Regions from separate parts of the Cobetia sp. 1CM21F genome, predicted to be linked through region 2. Evidence: predicted binding sites of a transcription regulator. Region 2 holds the regulator's gene; each other region holds the start of a gene.

Region 1 (6,503 bases), on a different contig from region 2:
TCGGGTCCTGCACGTGCACGCGCACGGTGGTCAGAGACTCGGCGTCCGGCGTGCCCTTGACCAGCGCCAGGTGGTGACGGCCCTGGATGCGATCGCTGAAGCAGTGCAGCGTCAGCTCGCCGAAGGCAGTCTCGACCTGCTCGCTGTCCAGCACTTCCACGGTCTGCTCATTGTGGATGCGATATTCGATCAGATCCGCAATGGTACCGACCTTGAGGTCGTGCTCGGCGGCGAAGCGCTCGAGCTCTTCACGACGCGCCATGCTGCCGTCGTCGTTCATGACCTCACAGATCACGCCGGTCGCGCCAAAGCCCGCCATGGACGCCAGGTCACAGGCTGCCTCGGTATGGCCGGCACGACGCAGCACGCCACCCGGCTCCGCCATCAGCGGGAAGATGTGCCCCGGCTGGACGATGTCCTGCGGGCGCGCATTGCGCGCGGCGGCAGCCTGCACGGTACGGGCGCGGTCAGCCGCCGAGATGCCGGTAGTGACGCCTTCGGTGGCCTCGATGGAGAGCGTGAACTTGGTGCCGAAGCCGGAACCGTTGGCCTGAACCATCAGTGGCAGCTGGAGCTGTTCGCAATGCTCACGCGACATCGGCATGCAGATCAAGCCACGCGCGTGGCGTGCCATGAAGTTGATGTGCTCGGCTGTCACGGCTTCCGCGGCGATGATGATGTCGCCTTCATTCTCACGATCCTCGTCATCCATGAGGATGACCATCTTGCCTTGCCGGATATCCTCGACGAGTGCTGCGATGCCTGATAGCGCCATGCTTGCTCCACTTTACGGGCTGCGCCGGCCCATGCCGGACCCACGCGTATTATCAAAAAGTCGGGCGTCAGGGTACCCCGCCACCCCGTTTTGCGCCAGCACCCAGCGACGCCGCTGTCGCCAGACGGCGGCAAGTGCTTGCGTGACAAGAAGAAATCAGTCGCCGCTCTCCTGCGGGTCTGGCGATGCCAACGGCACTGCGGTGATGCGCCAATCACGCCCCACCGCCCGGATATCGCGAATCTCGACCCGGCGCTGCTGCGCCATGTGATCCAGCCCCGGCAGTGCCAGCAGCGGGCGAGCCTCGCCCCCCAGCAGCGTCGGGGCCATGAAGAGCTGCATCTCATCGACCAGCCCCGCGTTAATCATGGCCCCGGCCAGCACCGCGCCGGTTTCCAGCAGCACCTCGTTGGCCTGCTCGTACTCGGCCAGATAGCGCAGCAGGGCCTCGAGATCCACGCGGCCATCTTCGCCGGCCGGCAGCGCCAACACCTCGGCACCGGCCGCCTCCAACAAGGTACGTCGCTCAGCCTGCGCCGCTGTCTCATCCGCGACACATACCAGCAGCGTACGACCGGATTGCGCCAGAATGCGCGCCGCCAGCGGCAGACGCAGATGGCTGTCCACCACCACGCGCAATGGCTGACGCGCCACCAGCGCCTCGAGCCCCAGCGGATGGTCTTCGAGCCCGAGCTGGTCGGCGCGCACATTGAGACGCGAATCATCGAAGATGACCGACTCGATGCCGCTCATCACCACGCTGGAGCGCGCGCGCAGACGCTGCACGGCACTGCGCGCTTCGGGGCCGGTGATCCACTGGGATTCGCCGGAAGCCATCGCCGTGCGCCCGTCCAGACTCATGGCCTGCTTGAGGCGCACGAAGGGCCGACCGCGCTCCATGCGTGACAGGAAGCCGGGATTGAGCGCTCGCGCCTCCTGCTCCATCACCCCGACCGTCACCGCGATGCCCGCGCCCTGCAGCAGCGCGATGCCGCGCCCGGCAACCTGCGGATTCGGATCACGCATCGCGATCACCACCCGCGAGACGCCCGCCGCGATCAGCGCCAGCGAGCAAGGGCCGGTACGCCCGGTGTGGGAGCAGGGCTCCAACGTCACATAGGCCACGCAGCCCAGCGCGCGCTCACCCGCCTCTGCCAGCGCATTGACCTCGGCATGCCCTTCCCCGGCACGCACGTGAAAGCCGCTCGCGATCACCTCATCGGTCTCGGCCTCTACCAGCACACAGCCGACACGCGGATTGGGCTGCGTCGTGTAGCTGCCCAGGCGCGCCAGGCGCAGGGCGTGGGCCATGTGGCGCGCATCACGCGCCGAGGGAGCACTGCGGTCGTGAGAGTGGCTGTCGTGAGAGTGGCTGTCGTGAGAGTGGCTGTCACGGGGAGCATGAGAAGCATGAGGAGAAAGAGACATGCGATACCTTGGCGTGAAACGAGAGAAGGTCAGGCGTAGCCCAGGCGGTGGTCAATACTTCGAGGCCTGAGGTCTGGGCTCAAGATCCAAGACCTGAGCCACTCAGCGTGACGCGACAGGACCAGCAGGCGCAGGCCTCGAGGGCATCTGCAAGGATGCCTGTGGCGAGACATCAGGGCCGCGCGTCTTCCTCGCCCGGCAGGAAGCTGGGCTCCTGGGCGAGACGGTCGATCTCGGCGCGGAACTCATCAAGATCCTGGAAGCGACGATAGACCGAAGCGAAGCGGATATAGGCGACCTGATCCAGCCGCTTGAGCTGCTGCATGACCTCATCCCCGATGCGCCGCGCCTCGATCTCACGCTCGCCGGTGGCACGCAGACGCTGACGAATGCGCTCCACCGCGGCCTCGATCAGCTCGGAGGAAACCGGGCGCTTTTCCAGCGCGCGCAGCATGCCGGCACGCAGCTTGTGCTCATCGAAGCTCTCACGCGAACCGTCACCCTTGACCACGCGCGGCATGACCAGCTCCGCCGTTTCGTAGGTCGTGAAACGCTCACCGCAGGCCGCGCACTGGCGACGCCGCCGCACCTGGTCACCCTCGACCACCAGTCGGGAATCCGTGACCTTGGTTTCATGAGTTCCACAGAAGGGACAGTGCATGTTGGAGAGCCTGCTTGGGTGCGAGGTGGCTGCGGCCCCGCGCGAAGCACAGCGAGGAAGTGGCGCAGCGCAGCCGAATGACAGCGAATGGCGGGTATTGTAACCGTTAAGGCCCCGCCACGGGAGCCTATGTCAGCCTCGACATGACTGAACTAGCCTTGGGGAGCGCCCAAGGGGCGACAGTAGTTTCCTGCATTGTCGCCTCGGGTGGCGGACACCGCGGCGAAAGCGTCAATCAACCTGCCCGGCAGGCTTGAAATCCCCGCCCGATAACCGAAAGATGACATCAGGGTGCAGCGCCTCACAAGGACGCTTGCCTGAGCCGTGAAATCCTTTCACGACTGGCGGCGGATGATCTCTGCCGCGAGATTGATCACGATGACGCAAGGAGCTGCGACATGGGAATCATTGCATGGATCATATTCGGTCTTATTGCCGGCATCATCGCCAAGGTGATCGTGCCCGGCAAGGACCCGGGTGGCATCATCGTCACCAGCATCATCGGCATCCTGGGTGCCGTGGTCGGTGGCTGGGTCGGCACCCTGATGGGCTTCGGTGAAGTGACGGGATTCAATCTGGCCAGCTTTGTCATCGCCGTGCTCGGCGCCGTCATTCTGCTGATTCTGTATCGCGTGCTGCGCAAGTAAAGCATGTCATGAAGCGCAGTGGCGTCAGCTGGCCGCAGGCCACATGACGCCAGACAGGACGGCCAGCCGGCACATGCAGGCTGGCCGTCCTGCCTTGCAGGCTTGACGAATCTGGCCCGAGGCGTGCATGACTCATAAGTAAAGGCGCCAGGCCGTCGCCCACGGACGCCGCTCAGCGATGCGCCATTCAGGGATTTCATCAAGCGACGGCCAGCCGACTTCATCTGATATGTGATTTCCAGTCTTGCCACCGGTCCCCGCAGGATTGCGCCGGCGGGCTTCCCGAAGATCACCCGCGACACGCTCTGCCCATTGCGGCTCACGAGGCAGAGTCTGACCGCTTTTGCTGCCACGAGGATTGCCCATGTCCGATACGTCATCTCCCGATCACTCGACATCCACTGCACCCGATCCTGCGCCGAGCGAGGGCAACGCCAGGCCACGCGCCAGAGTCTCTCTCGCCAAACGCCTCTCGCAGGCTGATTTCCAGGCGCACGCCACACGCCTGCTCGCCGAGATCTACCCACAGCGTCATGAGGAAGTCCTCAGACGCCTGGAGACGGTGCTGGATTTCCATCGCACGCGCCTCAACCCCCGCGTACCGGAAGGCGAGCCGCTCTGGAGCGAGCGCGACCAGTGGCTGATCACCTACGGCGACAGCCTGCAGCAGGAAGGCGAGGCACCACTGGCGACCCTGCACGACTTCCTCGCCAGCCGACTGGACGACAGCCTGTCCGGTGTCCACGTGCTGCCCTTCTTTCCGTGGAGCAGCGATGACGGCTTCAGCGTCATCCACTATCGCGAGGTCAATCCGGTCCTCGGCGACTGGCAGGACATCCGGCGCCTGAGCGAGCAGCGCGACCTGATGGCAGACCTGGTCATCAATCACTGCTCGCGCGAGTCACTGTGGTTCGCCGATTATCTGGCCGGCGTGCAGCCCGGCCGCGACTACTTCATCGAGATGGACCCCGACACCGATGTCTCCGAGGTCGTGCGCCCGCGCCCATCTGCCCTGCTCACGCCGGTGCATACCCGTCGTGGCCTGCGCCATCTTTGGGCAACCTTCTCGGATGACCAGATCGACCTGAACTTCGCCAATCCCGATGTGCTGCTCGAATTCATCGGCATCCTGCTTTACTACCTCGAGCAGGGCGCGGGCATCATCCGCCTCGATGCGGTGGCCTTCCTGTGGAAACGCCAGGGCACCTCCTGCATCCACCTGCCGGAGACACACGCCGTGGTGCGCCTGCTGCGCGCCATCGTCGACCATCTAGCGCCGGGCAGCCTGTTGATCACCGAGACCAACGTGCCCCACGCCGAGAACATGTCCTACTTCGGGCTCGATCGCCTGTCACAGCACGACCTCACCGCCATCGAGGGCAGCGCCCAGGCCGATGAAGCGCACCTGATCTATCAGTTCACGCTGCCGCCGCTGACGCTGCACACCCTGACCTCCGGCGATGCCAGCGCCCTGACCCAGTGGGCCACCAGCCTGCCGTCCCTGCCTTCCGGCTGCAGCTACTTCAACTTCACCGCCAGTCACGACGGTATCGGCGTTCGTGCCCTTGAGGGCCTGCTGCCCGACCACGAGCGCGACACCCTGGTGCGGCTGGTGCATGACTTCGGTGGCTACGTCAGCATGCGCGCCAACCCCGGGCGCGCCGACACCCCCTATGAGCTCAACATCAGCTACTTCGATGCGCTCAAGGGCACGCGGCGCGGCCAGGACCCGTGGCAGATCGAGCGTTTCATCGCCAGTCAGACCCTGATGCTGAGCCTGCAGGGCATCCCGGGGCTGTACATCCACTCGCTGACCGCGACCCCCAACCACCAGGAAGGCGTCGAGCGCGATGGTCATCTGCGCGCCATCAACCGCCGCAAATGGCAGCGCGATGAACTGGAAGCGCTGCTGGCAAGCCCCAACACCGCGACCCATGAGGTATTCCACGCCCTCAAGCGCCGCATGGCACTGCGCCGCAACGAACCCTGCTTCCACCCGGATGCCGACCAGAATGTCTTCGATGTCGGCCCGGACTTCTTCGTCTTCGAGCGCGTCACCCATGAAGGGCGTCGCCTGCTGTTCGCCCTCAATGTCACCGATCAGCCGCGCGTGCTGCCGCTGCCGGCAAGCTGGCAAGGCGTCGCGCTGACCGACCACCTGTGCCACGACAAGGCCTACGACCCCACCATGGCCCGCCGTCCCTACCAGGCGGCCTGGCTGATGGAGCAAACCGTGCGCCCGCCGGCCATCGAGGTCGTCTGACGCCCGCGCTTTCCCTTCCTCCAACGACAACGGGGCTGCCACTGGCAGCCCCGTTGTCGTTGGTCTTGCTGTTTCCCGCCGCGAGCCTTACTGGTTGTCCAGCTCCACCGCTTCGTGCATGCGCTCGAGCAGGTCCGGCACGGCTGACTGCACCCGGTTCCAGCTCGGGATGAAGGGCTTGTCGCGCGGATTGTCGAGGAAGGCGCTGCCGGCATCCATGATGTTGGCGGCGAACAGCTCCACCGCCGCTTCCTCGCTGTGGCGGTCCACCGTCAGGCCATTCATGACGGCATCGTTGTAGTAGGTCTCGATCAGGTCCAGCGCGATACGGTAGTAGGTGGCCTTGATGGTGCGGAAGGTCTCGCCGTGCATCTCGACGCCCAGCGTGGCCAGCTTGCGATACATGGCCTTGGCGATGTCCAGACTCATGCGATTCAAGCCGCCCAGCGCATCTTCCTCGGACAGCGGCTGGTGCTTGTGATCGTAGGCATCGGCGATGTCCACCTGACACAGGCGCTTGGTGGAATAGTTGCGATGGACCTCGGACAGCACGCCGATCTCCAGCCCCCAGTCGCTGGGGATGCGGATGTCCGCCAGCACATCGGTGCGCATCGAGAACTCGCCGGACAGCGGATAGCGATAGCTGTCGAGATAATCCAGGTACGGCAGCGGGCCATAGACCTTCTTGAGCGCACGGATCAACGGCGTGACCATCAGGCGCGCCACGCG
Region 2 (6,503 bases):
CTGCAGGGCCGTGTTCGCAGCGTCCTGCAACCCGGCACGGGCCAGAGCGAGGCCAGCAAGGAGGCCGAGCGCATCGACTCGGGCGCCGACAGCACCACCTCCGATGATGGGCGCGTCAACAGCACCTTCGAGGCAGCGCCTGCCAGCGGTGAATGAACCCGCCGGGCTGGCCGTCACGCCATGACCCGCGCCGCACCACCTTCTTCTCTGCCGCTCGATGGCATCATTGCTCGGGCGGCGACCCCGTCATGCCAAGGAGCCACCATGACTTCCACGACTCGCAAGCCCTTGACGGCCTGTCGCCAGACCCTCAACAGCGGTGTCATGGCGCTCTGCCTGGCACTGGGCATGTCCACCTTCGCCCCGGCCGCCATGGCGCTGGACAGCGATGCCAGCCAGCCGATCAACATCGCCGCGGATGCCCTGTCGCTCGATGACAAGGCCGGTACCGCCACCTACACCGGCCAGGTGGAGATGCGCCAGGGCAGCATGAAACTCGATGCCAGCCGCGTCGATATCAGCCGCGCCGGCAGCGGCGAGATCTCGCTGGTCAAGGCCACCGGCAAGCGTGCCTACCTGGAACAGCAACCCGCACCCGACGAGAAGCTGGTCAAGGGCTGGGCCGACACCATCCGCTACCATGCACTGGAGCGCCGCGTGGAGCTGGTCGGCAACGCGCGTCTTGAGAAAGGCGATGACACCTTCGAAGGCGGCTACGTGGAGTACTTCCTCGACAAGCGCCAGGTGAACGCCAACAACAGCAAGACGGCACAGCAGACCGAAGGCGGTCGCGTGCACATGACTCTGACGCCACGCGGCGCCAATGCCAGCAAGGAAAACTGAGTCATGACTGCTGCTACTCCGCGTACGCTGAGCGCTCGCCATCTGGCCAAGGCCTACAAGGGCCGCAAGGTGGTCAAGGACATCTCGCTGGAGATCCGCCAGGGCGACATCGTCGGCCTGCTGGGCCCCAACGGCGCCGGCAAGACGACCTCGTTCTACATGATCGTCGGACTGGTGCGCGCCGATGCCGGCAACGTCTCCATCGATGACAAGGACCTCTCCGCTGCCGCCATGCATCAGCGTGCACGCGCCGGCATCGGCTATCTGCCGCAGGAGGCGTCGATCTTCCGCAAGCTGTCGGTGGCCGACAACATCATGGCGATCCTGGAGACCCGCAAGGACCTGGATCGCAATGGCCGCAAGGCACGCCTTGAAGAGTTGCTCGAGGAATTCAGCATCACGCACATCCGCGCCAGCGCCGGCATGAGCCTGTCCGGTGGTGAGCGTCGACGGGTCGAGATCGCCCGTGCACTGGCCACCGAGCCGGACTTCGTGCTGCTCGATGAGCCCTTCGCCGGCGTCGACCCCATCTCGGTGGGCGAGATCAAGAGCATCGTGCGCCAACTGCGCGATCGTGGCATCGGCGTGCTGATCACCGACCACAACGTGCGCGAGACGCTCGATATCTGTGACACCGCCTATATCGTCGGCGATGGCCAGATCATCGCCCACGGTGACGCGGACTCCATCCTGGCCAACCAGCAGGTGCGCGACGTCTACCTGGGCCACGAGTTCACGCTCTAGGGTTAGCGGCTGCGCTGAGCCCACCAGATGCGAAAGCTTCAAAAGCCGCTGCGTGATTTTATCGCGTAGCGGCTTTTTCATGTCTGACATCAGACGCATGCATGACGTCCATACCACCTTGGTGGAAACATGGCATGCAAGTTGCTTGAATATTCACGACAACCACTTGTCAGTGCCCCGAGTCACGGTATAGCGTAGTAAGCACGTTCCTTTGCCGTGAATTGACTGACTCCATGAAACCCACCCTGCAACTCCGCCTCGGCACCTCGCTGACCATGACGCCGCAGCTCCAGCAAGCGATCCAGCTGCTGCAGCTGTCGACGCTCGACCTGCGTCAGGAGATTCAGCAAGCCCTCGAGTCCAACCCCATGTTGGAGCTCGACGAGGACTACGAGTCGCTGGATGTCGTCGAGACACAGGATTCGAGCGAGATCTCCACTGCCGACTCCTCGAGCGAGATTCCCGAGGAATACCCCCTCGACAGCGACTGGTCGGACCTCTACCAGGACCACGCCGGTAGCCTGACCAGCTCCGGCAGTGGCAGCGGGAGTGAAGAAGGGACGGACTTCGATCGAAATACCAGCGTCGAGAGCCTGCAGGACCACCTGCGCTGGCAGCTGGCGATGACCGACCTCGATGGCCGTGAACGCCAGATGGCGGAGAGCCTGATCGATGCCGTCGACGGTGCCGGTTATCTGAGCCTGTCACTCGATGAGCTGGTCGATGGCCTGCGCGGCCAGGGCCTGCCCGGCCTCAAGGCCTCCGAACTCGAGCAGGTATTGCTGCGTCTGCAGCAGTTCGACCCGACCGGCGTCTTCGCCCGTGATCTGCGCGAATGCCTGCTGCTGCAACTGGCACTGCTGCCGGATGACCTGCCGCTGCTGGCGCAGGCGCGCCGCCTGGTACGTCAATTCCTCGAGGCACTGGGCAACGATGACCGCAAGCTGCTCAAGCGCCGCCTGAGCCTTGACGATGACGAGCTGGATCACGTCATCCGCCTGGTACGCGCGCTCGATCCGCGTCCGGCATCCGCCTGGGGCGAGCCCGCCAGCGATTACGTGATCCCTGATCTGCTGGTGCGCCATACCCGCCATGGCTGGCAGGTCGAGCTCAACCCGGAAGCGCTGCCCAAGCTGCGCATCCAGCCGGAATACGCCGCGCTGATCAAGCGTGCCGACAAGTCAGCCGACAACACCTTCCTCAAGGACAACCTGCAGGAAGCCCGCTGGCTGATGAAGAGCCTGTCATCGCGCAATGACACCCTGCTCAAGGTCGGCCGCGAGATCATGGCGCGCCAGATCGACTTCCTCGAGCAAGGCGAGGAAGGCATGAAGCCGCTGATTCTGGCCAACATCGCCGAAGTGGTCGAGATGCACGAATCGACCATCTCGCGGGTCACGACCCAGAAGTACATCCACACCCCGCGCGGCGTCTTCGAGCTCAAGTTCTTCTTCTCGAGCCAGGTCGGTGGCAGCGGCAGTGGCGACGCCCACTCAAGCACCGCCATTCGTGCCCGCATCCGCAAGCTGATCGCGGAAGAGCCGGCCCGCAAGCCTCTCTCCGACTCGCGGCTGGTCGATCTGCTCGCCAGCGATGGCATCGAGGTCGCACGCCGTACCGTGGCCAAGTATCGCGAAGCGATGGGCATCCCCTCCTCCAGCGAGCGCAAACGTCTGGCCTGAGGCGTCACCTGCGGCTGTCATGCCCTGCTCTCACCTCCACAATGGCAGCCGCCGCCAACCTCAAGCGCTGGATTTTCCGCTCATCAGCCTCTGACTTCGCGGGCAGCGGTGCGCCTGTCTCGCGCTCTGTCATGCCGTCAACCGCTCATCAATTGCCCGTCATGGGCCATGACGGCGCGCAGGATGACGGTAAAAAACCGCCGTTCCGGCAGCGTCATTCACCGTCAATCGCATGTTTTTAAAGTCACTTTTGCGCGTATTGCACCTGGATGACACCCGGACAACCTCCCGGAACGCCGCTTGCTCCACGCAATCGAAGCGCCTGAAAGGCGACGTACATGCAGGGATTGGCGACGAAAACCCGCCTTCTTGCGCGTCTTTCACGCACCACCCACCAGACGTGCCCTTGAAGTCCACTCCGATACCCCTCACTGAGTTGAAGACAAGCACTGAGCCACGATGCAGCGCAGCGTTGATCTTTGCGCAAAGCTTGGGCATTGTCGGTACAGACGCTCACGACATCTGACGCCACTGGCAAGGGTGCGAAAACATCGCCAGACGGTGGCCGTCAAGCCTGTTGCAGAGCGTCCGATCAGGGTTTGCTCGTAGTCAAAAAGGGTTACAATTGAATGGCAACCCGCTGGATAAAGGAGCGTGTCCATGCAAGTGAATATCACCGGGCATCATGTGGAACTTACCGATCCTCTCCGCGATTACGTCAACGAGAAGCTCGCTCGCCTCGAACGGCATTACGACAACATCACCAATGTTCAGGTGACACTGTCGATCGAGAAGGAGCGCCAGCAGGCTGCCTGCACCTTGCACGCGGCAGGCGCTGACCTCCACGCCCTGGCAGAAGACCCCAACATGTACGCTGCCATCGACGCGCTCGCCGACAAGCTGGATCGCCAGCTGGTCAAACACAAGGAAAAGTCCCAGGCTCGCTCTCAGGGCACCGGGACCCGTTGACCTTCAGCCATGACACTTGATCAGATCCTTCCCCCCGAGCGCACGCTGTACGGTGTCCCCGGGGGGAGCAAGAAGCGGGTGCTTGAATTCTTCAGCACCTTCATCGCACAGAACATTCCCAGCCTGGATAGCCAGGAAGTCTTCTCGCGCCTGATCGGGCGCGAGAGACTGGGGTCGACCGGCATTGGCCACGGTGTGGCCGTGCCCCATGCACGCAGCCCGCATTGCAAGACGCCAATCGCTGCGTTTCTGAAGCTCGGTGAACCCATCGACTTCGATGCCATCGACGGAGAACCCATCGATCTGCTGTTCGTGCTGCTGGTGCCTGAGGAAGCGGATGAGACTCATCTGACGCTGCTCGGGCAGGTCGCGGAATTGCTCAATTCCCCGACCAATCGCTCGGCCCTGCGCCAGGCAGACAGCCAGCGTGCACTCTTTGAGGCATTGACCCAAGCCATCGCCGAATTACCGGCGCGCTGAATGACAGGCCCGGACATCGTCCGGGCTTTCGTCTTGCTGGCCTTCCATCGGCCGACGTACAGCGCACTGATAGCGGGCAGCCCTCTGCCCCACCCCTGCATTCTTTCGACGTTGACCTCGCCCTTGGAGAGCACTTCATGAAGATCGTGATCATCAGCGGCCGCTCCGGCTCCGGGAAATCCATCGCTCTCCAGGCGCTGGAAGATATTGGCTACTACGCCATCGACAATCTGCCCGGCATGCTGCTGGCGCCACTGGTCGATCAGCTCGAAAAGGACAGCCCGGCGCGTCGGCGCATCGCGGTCTCCATCGATGCCCGCAATCTGCCGGAAGCCTTGACCCGCTTCCCCGAATTGCTCGACAACGTCCGCCAGAGCGGCATGGACGTGCAGGTCGTCTACCTGACCACCGATTCGCGAGTGCTGCTGGAACGCTACTCGGCGACCCGTCGTCGTCACCCTCTGACGCGCGACAACGACCACACCCTGGCCGAGGCCATCGAGATCGAGCAGAAGACGCTCGCTCCCATTCGCCAGAAGGCCGATCTGGTCATCGACTCGACCAACCTGAGCGTGCACGACCTGCGCTCGCGGATCACCGAGCAGGTCGCCCAGCACAGCTCCCGCCACCTGACGCTGACCTTTGAATCCTTCGGCTTCAAGCATGGCGTGCCGACCGACGCCGACATGGTGTTCGATGCCCGCTGCCTGCCCAACCCGTACTGGGACATCAATCTGCGCGGCGATACCGGTCGCGATGACAGCGTGGCCGAATTCCTGCAGCGCTACCCCACCGTCCAGGCGATGCATGACGATATCGCTGGCTGGCTGGAACGCTGGCTGCCCGCCTATCAGGACAGCAACCGCAGCTACCTGACGGTCTCCGTGGGCTGCACCGGCGGCCAGCATCGCAGCGTCTACCTGTGCGAGCAGCTGGCAAGCTACTTTGCCGAGCGCCTGCCTGAGGTACGCCTGCGTCACCGCGAGCTGGGCATTCATACCGCCCTGAGCAACGCGGGTGAGACAAGTGATCAGCAGGAGCATCGCGATGGCCTCTCGTGAGCTGACGCTGACCAACCGCCGCGGGCTGCACGCCCGCGCAGCCACCAAGCTGGTCAATTGCTGTGCGCCCTATTGCGCGACGGTGATGGTCAGCCATGGCGAGCGACGCGCCAATGCAGCCAATGTGATGGCATTGCTGATGCTGGCCGCGCCCTGCGGCACCACGCTGTTGATCGATGTCGAGGGCGAACAGGCCGATGAGGCGATGCTGGCCATCGAGGCGCTCTTCGAGGCGCGTTTCGAGGAAGACGAATAACCGCCACTGACAGCGCTGTGCATTTGCGCTGTGCGCTCAGCCTTCCTTCCTCAGCCAGCTCGCTTCTTGGCCAACTATCTTTTCGGCTCGCTCGCTTATCGGCCAGCCCCCTCTGGCGCCCCCCCTGGCGAAAGCATTAACTGCTCGCGCAGGATGCCTAGCGCCTGTTCCTTCACCGGTTCCTGCACCTGTCCTTGCGCCTACCCTTGTACCTTTCCCTGCACCTATCCTTGCGCCTGGTAGCCATGCAACGCTGCTTTTGCGCCAGTGGCGGGACGCGGATTGTCCTTTCGATAAGAAACACTGTTTTCTTTTGTCGACGCGCCCCCCTACGCCAATGGTAGAATCAACGCTGTCCTTCATGTCGACAGGGGAAGCCGACAGATGAGCAAGACGTCTCGTAAACTCAAGCCAAGACTTGATCGCCTGTCACAGGCGCTGGAAAGCGGCGAGCTGGAACAGGCAAGA
Region 3 (6,503 bases), 870 kb from region 2:
CGCTGATGACCGGCACCATGGCCCCGCGCCATCACACGCCCTGGCTCGACGCGATGGATGATTCGCTGGAAGCCTTCCTGGCGCAGCCCGACAAGAGCGCCAGACCAGCAGGCGGCGAGACAGCCACCGCCGCGCAGCTCGCGACTGACGACGCCTGAGCAGGCCGTCTCAGTCAGCAGCCGTCTGAGCGAGCAAGCCGCCTGAGACGACGAGCTTCCTGATCCGTCAGGCAACGATGCCGCCGAGTCGTGACACGACTCGGCGGCATCGTTCTATCAATTCACACGTGCAACAGCTCACTCGTGCAGCAGCTCACTCGTGCAGCAGCTCACACGTGCATGAGTGAACCAGAGCATGAGTGAATCAGAGCAAGCGTGCGCAAAGGCCTGAAACTTGCGGCAGGCCCTGCTCAGGCTCTATACCGCTTCGCGACTGTCGCTGCTTGGCACATCGCAAAGTGATATCAGCGCCTGAGGCTGCGTGATGACCCGCTCCGGTGCCATGCTGGCCAGCCGCTCGGGGCTCTGCCATCCCCAGCTGACCGCAGCGGCACGACACCCTGCCTCGTGCGCGGCGCGAATGTCGCTGACGGCGTCGCCCACCATCCAGCTGCGCTCCACCGCCACTTGCGGCGCTGCCAATAGACCCGCCAGCTTGGCCCCCTTGCTGCCCGCGATCTCACCGCCCAGCACCTGTGACACGTAGTCCGACAGGCCGGCGGCGGCGAGCGTGGCACGAATCATCTCGCTGTGATTGGCCGACAGCACCATGACGTCGCCCTGCTCGGCGAGTGCCGACAAGGCCTCGCGCATGCCGGTGAAGACCGCCGGCGGCGTCGCCTGGCGGGTGTAGGCAAAGACATGCGCGGCAAAGCGCGCGACGGCCTCGCCCGTGAAGCCCTGCACACGGGCCATCTCCTCGAAGGTCACGTTGTCCAGCGACTCCCAGCTATCGCGTTCCAGCACGATCGTCCGCCCTTCCAGACGCGCCGCATGTGCGCAGGCCTTGAGACACAGTGTCAGGCTGTCGGCAATCACACCATCAAAATCAAAGACATATAACGCTTTGTTCATTCTTTTGCTGCCTCAGCTGCCTGCAAGGTGTTGCTCAACGGCTCGCGCTCGCGAGTCGGAATCCGCTCATCGCGCTGCAGAGCGATCAATTCATCGAGCGCCTCCAGCGACTGGGCGGCCTCGAGCGTGTCGTGGAAGAAATAGCGGCGACTGTCATCCATGTAGAGGTGCAGGTGATTGACGATCTGCTCCTCGCCTATCACCAGCACGCCATAGGCCGGCGGCTCATGACTGCCGGCGAGACAATCCGCCGCGGAGACCAGATCCAGCCCGACCTGATGATTGACGCCCGGCAGGGTCGAGAACGAGAGCCCCCGCCAGACTCCGCTGGCCGGACGATGCACATGCCCGAACAGCAAGTGCTCGACGTTGCCATGCCGCTGGATCACGTCATGCAGCGCCTGTGAATTCTGCAAGCGGATGTCGTCCATATAGCGGATGCCGAGGGCCATGGGCGGATGATGCAGCGCCAGCAGGATACGGCGATCGTGATGCGCCGCCAGACAGGCATCCAGCCACGCCAGGCGGGACTCACACAGCAGACCGCCATGCTCCCCCGCGACCGCCGAATCGAGCATCACCAGCACGCAATCATCAGCGCCGGGGCCGAAGGCATGCGCATACTGCACGAAGCCTCCGTCATCGCAGGGCAGCTCCGGGAAGGCGGCCTGCAGAGCCTCACGCGCATCATGATTACCCATGCCGAGGAAATACGGCATCGACAGTTCTTCCAGTACCTCACGCAGCGCCTGGAAGGCGGCCGGCTCACCGCGATCGGTCAGGTCACCGCTGATGATCACGCCCTGAGCATCGCCGTGGTGCAGATTGATATCAGCAACGGCAGCCGCCAGCCGTGCACGTGGGTCCAGCCCGTAAAGTCGCTTGTCAGGAGCGACCAGATGGGTGTCGGTCAGATGAATCAGTTTCATGCTATCGCGCGTTCCATGAGTGCCACCATGAGGGGCCGCCATTATCAAGCTCTCAGGTGACGACTGCGTGACGCACGCCACACTCTCTTCGCGCAAAGCCAATCGGGTGCAATGGCACCTATCAAAAACGCCGCAGCGCTGAGCGCTGCGGCGTTTGATATGCCGGTCTTGATGCCCGGAGGGTCACGGCGTCTTCTTGCTCTCGAAGGACGCTTTCTCGTGGCGCAGGATGTTGGCGCTCAGCGCAATGCAGACGCCAGCGGCAACCAGCAGGCACACCGCCACGGCACCAGAGTTGCTGAAGAAGAAGGCGTAGTTGCCAGCGTGTACCACAGTATCGACAGTTTCCATTGCAAGACTCCTTGCGAAAGCGGATATCGGTTGGGTCTACCAGTACTGCAATAACGGGGCCAGTCAGCGCTTATCTCGACATCATCTCGACAGACCGGCCCCTTCAGGATGTGCGCCGGGGCTCAGCTACCAGAGCTCAGCTGATGTCCGGGCGCTTGTCCATCGGCGCCGCGACCACCCCACCGGAACGTGCCGGCACGCTGGAGCTCGTCTCGGAGGACAGGCTTTCCGGATAGGCCTTGGCCGGGACTTCGAACAGGTCCAGCCCCAGTACCTCGACATGCGGCGGCACGCGCAGCAGGTTGAACTTCTTGAGCAGATAGGCCACGCCCCAGCCCGGAATGAAGCCCGTCAGTGCCATCACCACCGCGCCGGTCAGCTGGCCGGTGAAGGAAACGTCCGGCACGCCTTCGCCGACATTCGGGAAGCCGGCCGCGAAGATGCCCACCAGTACCACGCCGTAGAAGCCGCAGAAGCCATGCACCGCGAAGGCGCCGACGGAGTCATCCAGGCCACGCTTCTCGAGCAGTGCGCCGATCTTCGGCATCAGGGCGCCACCGGTGACCGCCAGCACGAAGGCCAGCCCCGGGTTGTAGAGATCCAGTCCCGCCGCGACGGTGATGATGCCGCCCAGCGCACCGGACATGGTCCAGAAGGGATCACGCGAGGACAGATAGGCACCGATCACGCCACCACCGAAGCCCATCAGGGTATTGAAGGCGAAGGCAGAAAGGTTGGTGCGATTGCCGTAGATGGTGGTCCAGCCGATGTCACCGGTGTTGAAGATGATGCAGCCACCGAGGAAGCCGAAGAAACCGACGATGATCAGCATCAGGCCGATCAACGTCATCGGCATGTTGTGCGGCGCGATCACCTGCGGCTTGCCATCGTCACTGTACTTGCCGATGCGCGCGCCCAGATTGAGCAGCACGCCCAGCGCGAAGAAGCCGGCCACGGCGTGCACCACACCGGCGGCGCCGACATCGTGGTAGCCCAGCTTGTGCAGCATCCAGCCATCCGGATGCCAGCCCCAGGCGCCCGCCATGATCCAGACACCGGCACCGAGAATCACCGCCAGAATCAGGAAGGCCCCCAGGCGGATGCGTTCGATCACCGCCCCCGAGAGGATGGAGCCGGTGGTCGCGCCGAACAGGGCAAAGGCGGCGAAGAAGATGCCGGTGCCCATGTCATCGGCGTCCGGACGCATGCTCGCGCTCCACGGCAGAGCGGCGGACGCCTCGATGGGGATCAGCCCGTTGGGGAAGGCGTTGTAGATCCACCAGCCCACGAAGTAGAAGGCGGGGATGATCGAGGCCAGCGTCAGCACGTTCTTCATGCCGGATGCCAAGGCATTCTTGGAACGTGAGGCACCGATCTCATAGGCCAGGAAGCCTGCGTGGATCAGGAACATGATGGCGGTACACCACCAATAGAACACCTCGATGTTCATCGCCTGATGCATATCCAATATGCTTTGCAACGTCTTTTCATCCATCGTCTTTTCTCCTTTACCGGAGCCTGTGGATCAGCGCGCTTCACTGTGCAAGCGGCACTGCCCGTCCGGGGGTTGTTGTTGTTTTTCAAGGGGACCTGCTGGATAAAGCAAGCGACATGCCAGATGACCCTGATTGGCCACCCTCAGCAATTCGTTGTTTTTACTGCATCATTCTTGAAACCGAGGACTCCTCTTCAGATATGAAGCCCATGAAGCCTTCCCTGCGAGGAGGATGGGCGTTATTGAGGCATGCCGGCCACGGCATGCACCGTGAGATGACTTGCAGGGCGCTGCATATGCGCAAGTCATTGCTCGCGACTCATCTCTCATGCCCCCCGCCTTGCAGTGAGATCAGCTACGTACCTTGAGGCGCTCCGGGTCATGGAAGGGCAATGTCACCACCTCGGCGGCGAGGCGCTTCTGATGGCCATCCAGCTGGCCGATCTCAAGCTGGGTTCCCGGGCTTGCGAAGTCCGGTGCCAGGCGGCACATCGCGATGGAGCGATCGAGCAGCGGCGACTGGGTGGCACTGGTGACCACGCCCACCGGATAGCGGCCGTGGTAGACGAGGTCGCCATGGCTGACCAGCTCGCTGCTGTGCATCTTCAGCCCCATCACGCGGTGGCGTGATTCCGGTGTCTCGCGTTGCAGCGCCGCCCTCCCGACGAAATCATGGATATACGGATTTAATGGTTGATGGGGCACCTTCACCCCATCAATCTGATACCACCCTCAGATGGTTGATAGATCGACTCCGTAGTTGAGTTCCTCTGCGAAGTCCGGCAGTCCGTAACCGATGGTTTTCTTGTAGAAAGGAGAGACCTTCGCAGTCGGTGCCTTCTTCTTGTGCTTCGTGGTGTAGAGCATTCGTGCCCGCATCACCTCGAAGGAGTAACCGCGCCCTTCACGGTTCTTGTCCTTGGCCAGTCGGTTGATGGACTCCGTGTAAGCGTTGGTGACGGGCATGTCCGTCTCGAAGTAGGTCATGGTCTCTTCGCGCCAGTTTCCCACTGCCCTGACCAGATCGCTCCAGACTTCCTTTTGGCCCTTCGGGATGGTGGCTATCCACTCGTCCAGGGCGGCTTCTGCCTGGAGCCGTGTGGTGGCGTCCCAGATGCCGTAGAAGCGCTCCTTGTGCTCGTAGGCGGCCAGCAGTTGCGGGAACGCGCCTGTCCAGGTCTCCATGATGAGGCGCTCCCGGTCTGAGACTTCGTGAGCGCGTTTCAGCAGGATTTTCCGGTCTCCCTTGAGAGTCCGGCTCTGGGACGGTTTCAGCTCCTTTCTGAGGCCCTTGCGCACTCTCTCTAGGGCATCGTTGGCCATGCGCACCACATGGAACTTATCGACCACGATACGGGCCTGGGGCAGCACAGCCTTGACCGCTGCCCGGTAGGGGGTCCACATGTCCATGCTGACGATCTCGACCTTCTGCCGGTCTTTCAGCTTCATCAGGTAGTTGGTCACCACGTCCTGGCGGCGGGTGGCCAGCAGGTCGAGCAGGGTTCGCTCCTCAATGTTGGTCAGAATGCAGCGGTAGCGCTTGTTCAGGTATAGCTCGTCAATGCCCAGGATGCGGGGCGTCTCGAAGCGGTGCCAGCGCCCCAGGAACTCGGCGCGGGCGTTGAAGATGTCGCGCACCGTCTTCTCGTCCAGGCCGGTCTGTGCCGCCACAAAGGTGTAGGGGTGGTTGAAGGATTCCTTATCCACGTACTCATGCAGCCGCAGTGTCATACGGAATCCGTCCACCATCTCCGGTAGCTGGGGCCTGAATGTTGTCTTGCAGGCCCGGCAGGTGTATCGGCGGCGGACCACCCAGAGAGTGACCCGCTTGCCGTGGATGGGCAGATCACGATAGGGAACGTCACGCTTGCCGAACCGTACGAACTCACCCTGCACGCCGCATTCCTCGCAGGCGATGGGATCGGGCACGTCCACCTGGAAGTGCATTTTGTCGTCGGTTGATTTGCAGCCCAGTACTTGGTATTGCGGCAGGTGAAGGATGTTGTCGGGAAGTTCGGTCATGGTGTTGTATAGGCGTAGGTGTCAGTCAGATCCATCCGACTCGGCATTGGTGTTTGCTTTTTTACCCAACAAGCTGCTGGAAACGAAAAGTAAGGCACCGAGGACAATTGCAATATCAGCCAGGTTGAAGGCCGGCCAATGCCAGTCTCGCCAATAGAAATCAAAGGAATCCACAACATAGCCGCGAAAGACCCGGTCAATCAGGTTGCCCATGGCGCCACCGAGGATAAGACTGTAAGCGATGGCTTCTCCTTTATGACGATTTTCAAGGATCAGCTTGATCAGAAAAATCGAGACCACTACCGCGATTCCGATAAAAAAGTAGCGCTGCCAGCCTCCACCATTCGCAAAAAGACTGAATGCGGCACCGGTGTTCCATAGGTGCACCCAGTTAAAGAACGGGGTCACCGAAACATACTCGCCATAGGCCATTGATTGCTGCACCAGCCACTTTACAGCCTGATCAGACGCTGCCAGCAGGCCCGATATGGACAATAGGGCATACGGCGAGAGCTTTTTGCCAATAATGAGCATTATTTAACCCTTCAACGCCAAAATGCGTCTGGCACCGTTAAGTACAATGCCCCCCGCGATGGTGCCGATAATCAGATCCGGATAATTGGAACCGGTCCA

Evidence for each region. The regulator sigma-54, encoded in region 2, starts transcription at its own class of promoters, with help from an activator protein. The targets are predictions, from matches to a motif close to TGGCACNNNNNTTGCTNT.
Region 1: MSG32_RS01010 (sugar phosphorylase) is a predicted target of sigma-54. The motif match lies at 3,624-3,641, and genes of this name have one in related genera.
Region 3: MSG32_RS07025 (ammonium transporter) is a predicted target of sigma-54. The motif match lies at 3,953-3,970, and genes of this name have one in related genera.

What each region holds. Positions count from the first base shown of each region.
Region 1 covers NZ_JALNTQ010000001.1:248,686-255,188, reverse strand. Annotated here, with positions in the region: gene ribBA (bifunctional 3,4-dihydroxy-2-butanone-4-phosphate synthase/GTP cyclohydrolase II) at 1-775, opposite strand, end outside; gene ribD (bifunctional diaminohydroxyphosphoribosylaminopyrimidine deaminase/5-amino-6-(5-phosphoribosylamino)uracil reductase RibD) at 932-2,086, opposite strand; gene nrdR (transcriptional regulator NrdR) at 2,376-2,864, opposite strand; gene MSG32_RS01015 (GlsB/YeaQ/YmgE family stress response membrane protein) at 3,263-3,511, shown strand; gene MSG32_RS01010 (sugar phosphorylase) at 3,876-5,774, shown strand; gene MSG32_RS01005 (hypothetical protein) at 5,862-6,503, opposite strand, start outside.
Region 2 covers NZ_JALNTQ010000002.1:1,194,583-1,201,085, forward strand. Annotated here, with positions in the region: gene lptC (LPS export ABC transporter periplasmic protein LptC) at 1-156, shown strand, start outside; gene lptA (lipopolysaccharide transport periplasmic protein LptA) at 265-843, shown strand; gene lptB (LPS export ABC transporter ATP-binding protein) at 847-1,587, shown strand; gene MSG32_RS10820 (RNA polymerase factor sigma-54) at 1,821-3,269, shown strand; gene raiA (ribosome-associated translation inhibitor RaiA) at 3,930-4,238, shown strand; gene MSG32_RS10830 (PTS sugar transporter subunit IIA) at 4,248-4,718, shown strand; gene rapZ (RNase adapter RapZ) at 4,856-5,779, shown strand; gene MSG32_RS10840 (HPr family phosphocarrier protein) at 5,766-6,035, shown strand; gene mgtE (magnesium transporter) at 6,420-6,503, shown strand, end outside.
Region 3 covers NZ_JALNTQ010000002.1:320,696-327,198, forward strand. Annotated here, with positions in the region: gene MSG32_RS07005 (NAD(P)/FAD-dependent oxidoreductase) at 1-158, shown strand, start outside; gene MSG32_RS07010 (HAD family hydrolase) at 417-1,073, opposite strand; gene MSG32_RS07015 (phosphodiesterase) at 1,070-2,002, opposite strand; gene MSG32_RS07020 (hypothetical protein) at 2,186-2,353, opposite strand; gene MSG32_RS07025 (ammonium transporter) at 2,490-3,848, opposite strand; gene MSG32_RS07030 (glycine cleavage T C-terminal barrel domain-containing protein) at 4,200-4,553, opposite strand; gene MSG32_RS07035 (ISL3-like element ISPpu12 family transposase) at 4,581-5,870, opposite strand; gene lspA (signal peptidase II) at 5,892-6,404, opposite strand; gene MSG32_RS07045 (cation transporter) at 6,408-6,503, opposite strand, start outside.